2 regions of the Streptomyces sp. NPDC029292 genome follow, and region 1 is predicted to be linked to the other one. Evidence: riboswitches for the same ligand, from Rfam matches in the RefSeq annotation. Region 1 holds a riboswitch; the other holds the start of a gene.
The links. Region 1 has a riboswitch for S-adenosylmethionine ahead of ACZ4WS_RS03330 (putative leader peptide). Riboswitches for the same ligand answer to the same signal wherever they lie in the genome.

Region 1 (2,193 bases):
TCCAGCAGGTCCAGCGTCGCCGACCGGGCCTCCGGCCGTGCGGTCGAGGTGACGTCCTGGTCGAGGAGTTCACCGAGGGCGTCGATGTCCGCGGTGCGGGCCGGCGGGTGCAGCAGCGGGACGCGGGCTCCGTCGTGGTCGGTCAGCAGGCCCGCGAGATCGCGAAGGATGTCGGGCGTGTGATTGCTGACGATGCGTCCGCTCCAGCGGTCGCACAGCGCGGGCGCGGTCAGCGGGCCGTCGTAGTGGTGCCAGGTGGCCTCGTAGGCGCTGCGCAGCGAGGCGAAGGCCTCCGGTGTCCGGGCGGGGTGGGCCAGGAGGGTGCTGGCGACCGAGTCCTTGAGGCCGAGCAGGTCGAGGGTGATCGAAATGCGGAGCGAGCGCGGACAGCCCTCGGAGAGGTACAGCTGATAGCGGTGCGGTGCCGGGTAGAAACCACCGGCCAGGCCGACGCCGATGCGGCTGCGGATGCCGTGCGGTCGAGGGGACACGGACGGAGCGGCGCCCCAGGGGCGAGCGCCTGACACCGAAGCAAAGGGGCTCGGAACACGCGCAGTTGAGGCGCACGCGGTCGAAGTGGGCGTGTGCGGTGCGTACGTGTCCGAGGCGCACGCGGTCGAAGGAGCCGTGTGCGGTGCGTACGTGTCCGACGCGCACGCGGTCGAAGTGGTGGCGGCGCTTGTGGCGCACGCACTCGAAGTGGCTGTGCTTGAACCGCGCGAAACTGTCTCGGGCATGACTCTCCATGGGAATGGCGAAGCCCCGGCCGCTTGTTGGGCGGCAGCGGCGGAACGGAGTGACTGCGCTTTCGGACCGGCTGCCGGCGCTGAGCGCGCGCGACGGTCCGGACTAGTACGCGCTGGAGACCCGCAGCAGGTCGATGTGCAGGCGTCTCGTCAGGTAGTTCCTGGCCATTCCCACCGGTCCCGCGTTCAGGGCCCGCGAGTTGCGAGACCGCGCTTGCCCCGCCGCACCGGCGGGACCAGGTCGTCACCCGGGGCACCCCGTCGCGGTGGAAGGGTTGCCTGTCAGCGGGCCGGGGCCGATCAACCGCACCGCGCGGACGAACCGCGTGATGGGCGCTGACAATCGTGACCGTCCTCGCCAGTGTCAGCGCGCTCCGTGAAGTCGTCAAGACGGCGTGTAGGCGGTCTCACCACGTGGTCATCCCGGTCGGTGAACGTTGACATTCCTTTCCGGGCGTGCCTAACTTACGCCGCAGATCGGTCATGAGTGTCAGCGAAAAGCCCTGGCTCGCTGTCCGGCAACCCTCGCATCGCGGTGGGGTGCCCCAGGTGACGACCGGACCGGATGACGTTCGGTAAGCGCGAGGCCCCAGGGGCAGGAACAGTGATGGTGACGGCGATGTACGCAGCGCAGGGGATGGCCGCACAGCGGCCCCGCGGCTGCGTCCTGCTGTGCGCGAACCGCTGCGTCGATCTGCTCCGCGTCAACAGCGCCCTGTGTACCGCTTCGGGCCCCGCGCGCTGTCAAGGCTGACGGCGTTCTGAATCTCTGACGCGCACCGCCGCCGCGGTGCGCCCTCTGCCCGCCCAGCACCCGGTACCGGCGTCTTCCCGCTCTTCGTCTTCCGCGGTGTTCCCCCGTGCCGCCGCGGTGCCGTCGCGTTCGCCGCCCGGGATGTCCGACTCCGCTGGAGCTCCCTCATGAGTGAACCCCCTGGCGCCGTGGTCTCCCTCGTCGCCGCACCGCCCGACCACACCGTGAAACAGCCGTCGGCGGCGCAGCGCGTGTTGCCCCTGCGCCGCCCAGGACGCTGGATCCTCTCGGCGATCGTGCTCGTCCTGCTCGCCCAGATCGGCCATGGGCTGGTGACCAACCCCTTCTACCAATGGGACCGTTTCCAGTACTGGTTCCTGCGTCCGACGATCCTCGACGGGCTGCTCATCACCCTTGAAGTGACGGTGTACAGCGCCGTGTTGGGACTGCTCGGTGGCATTGTGCTCGCGCTGGGGAGGCTCTCCAGGAGCCCGGTGCTGCGCGCGGTGAGCTGGATCTACACCTGGCTGTTCCGCTCGGTGCCGCTGATCGTCGTCCTGCTCTTCCTCTACAACTTCAGCGCGCTCTACCAGACGGTGAGCCTCGGAGTCCCGTTCGGCCCCGCCTTCTTCACCTTCGACGAGTCCCGGCTCGCCACCGACATGGTCGTCGCGGTCGTCGGACTGAGCCTCA
Region 2 (2,193 bases), on a different contig from region 1:
CGGCGCTGCGTCATGTGGCGGCCGCGCGTGGGCAGTTGGGGATCCGGACGACGTTCAACCTGCTCGGTCCGCTGACGAACCCGGCGCGGGTGAAGGCGCAGGCGGTCGGAGTCGCCGACCCCCGTATGGCGCCGATCGTGGCCGGCGTCTTCGCCGAGCGCGGCAACTCCTCGCTGGTCTTCCGCGGTGACGACGGCCTCGACGAGCTGACCACCACGTCGACGTCGCACGTGTGGGTCGTCCGCGACGGCAAGGTCACCGAGGAGCGCTTCGACCCGCGCGACGTCGGCATCGACCTCGTCCCGGTGGAGGCTCTGCGCGGCGCCGACGCGGCGTACAACGCGGAGGTCGCCCGGCGCGTCCTGGGCGGCGAGACCGGGCCCGTACGGGACGCGGTGTTGCTGAACTCGGCGGCGGCGCTGGTGGCCCTGTCGCCGACCGACGCCCCTCTCGCGGACCAGATCCGCGCGGGGATGGCGAAGGCGGCGGAGGCCATCGACTCGGGGGCCGCGATGAGGGCCCTCGACCGGTGGGTGGCGGCCAGCAACGCCTGAGCCGTACGTCGGCCGTACGTGAAGTGACGCAAGGAAGTGACGCAAGGCGCAGTCCGGATCCTGGACTGCGCCTTGCGCGTCGAAGCTCTTCTGGCAAGATGCTGTACCAGGTCATGAGCGACAGTCATGAGGCCCCGGCCGACTGTCCGGCAACCCTCCGTCCGTGGCGGGGTGCCCCGGGTGAAGACCAGGCCGTAGGCAGCGAGGTCTACGGCAAGCGCGGACCCCTCGCCCTCATTTGAGTGGACAGCCCAGGGGTCCTGGTCGTTCGAGGGAGCCTTCTGTGAGCAAGCGAATGCGATAGGGCGTAGCGCCCCGCTTCGGCATACCCCTTTCACCTTTTCCTGCGCTGAGCCCTCGTACCTCCGTGTACCCGCTCGCGCGGTGCTTCCGCCTGCCTCTCACAGGAGCTCGCCATGTCTGTCTCCACCGCTGCCGCCGACCAGGCCGTTTGTTCCCCGCTGCCCGTTCTGGGCCGAGATGTCACCGTCCCGCTCGTCACCGGTGGCGAGGTCACCTACGCCGCGCTCGACTACGCCGCCAGCGCTCCGGCCCTCCAGCGGGTCTGGGACGACGTGGCCGCGTACGCCCCGTACTACGGCAGCGTGCACCGGGGTGCCGGGTACCTCTCGCAGCTGTCCACGGACCTCTTCGAGAACGCCCGCAAGACCGTCGCCGAGTTCCTCGACTGCCGGGACGGCGACCAGGTCGTCTTCACCCGCTCCACCACCGACTCGCTCAACCTGCTCGCCGCCACCCTTCCGGCCGACTGCCAGGTGTTCGTCTTCGAGACCGAGCACCACGCCTCGCTGCTGCCGTGGCGGGACGCCCGGGTGACGTACCTGAACGCCCCGCGCACGCCCGACGAGGCCGTCGCGACCCTGGAGCGCGCGCTCGCCGACCGCGACCCCTACGGTCCCGCCCTGGTGTGCGTCACCGGCGCCTCGAACGTCACCGGTGAGCTGTGGCCGGTGCGTGAGCTGTCCGCCGCCGCGCACGCGCACGGCGCCCGCATCGTCCTGGACGCCGCCCAGCTCGCCCCGCACCACCCGGTGTCCGTCCGCGACCTCGACGTCGACTGGGTCGCCTTCTCCGGGCACAAGCTGTACGCGCCCTTCGGCTCCGGGGTCCTCGCGGGCCGCTCCGACTGGCTGCGCGAGGCCGAGCCGTATCTCGCGGGCGGCGGCGCCAGCCGCAAGGTCACGCGGCGTACGGACGGCGGGGTGGACGTGGAGTGGCACGAGAGCGCCGCCCGGCACGAGGCGGGCTCGCCGAACGTGATCGGCGCCTACTCGATCGCGTCGGCCTGCAAGGCGCTGACGGAAGAGGGCTTCGACAAGCTGGTCGCCCGGGAGTGCCGGCTGATCGACACGGTCCGAGCGGGTCTCGCCGAGGTGCCCGAGGTGCGGGTGCTCTCGCTCTTCGGCGATGACGCTCCGCGCGTGGGTGTCATCTCCTTCGTCGTCGAGGGCTGGAACAGCTCGCACTTCGCGGCCGCGCTGTCCGCCGAGTACGGCATCGGGGTGCGGGACGGTCTCTTCTGCGCCCATCCGCTGGTGCGCACGCTCCTTGGCACCGACCCGCAGACGCAGGGCGAGTGCGGTGCCCCTGAGGCGGCGCCCGGGGAGAAGTCCCTCAA

Region 2: it holds a riboswitch for S-adenosylmethionine, as region 1 does, so the genes downstream of both, ACZ4WS_RS31440 (aminotransferase class V-fold PLP-dependent enzyme) here and ACZ4WS_RS03330 (putative leader peptide) in region 1, are expected to answer to the same signal.

What each region holds. Positions count from the first base shown of each region.
Region 1 covers NZ_JBVHXR010000001.1:721,975-724,167, reverse strand. Annotated here, with positions in the region: gene ACZ4WS_RS03335 (glutathione S-transferase C-terminal domain-containing protein) at 1-491, opposite strand, end outside; gene ACZ4WS_RS03330 (putative leader peptide) at 850-915, opposite strand; SAM riboswitch class IV at 952-1,097, opposite strand; SAM riboswitch class IV at 1,226-1,334, shown strand; gene ACZ4WS_RS03325 (amino acid ABC transporter permease) at 1,668-2,193, shown strand, end outside.
Region 2 covers NZ_JBVHXR010000016.1:228,078-230,270, reverse strand. Annotated here, with positions in the region: gene trpD (anthranilate phosphoribosyltransferase) at 1-554, shown strand, start outside; SAM riboswitch class IV at 664-780, shown strand; gene ACZ4WS_RS31440 (aminotransferase class V-fold PLP-dependent enzyme) at 971-2,193, shown strand, end outside.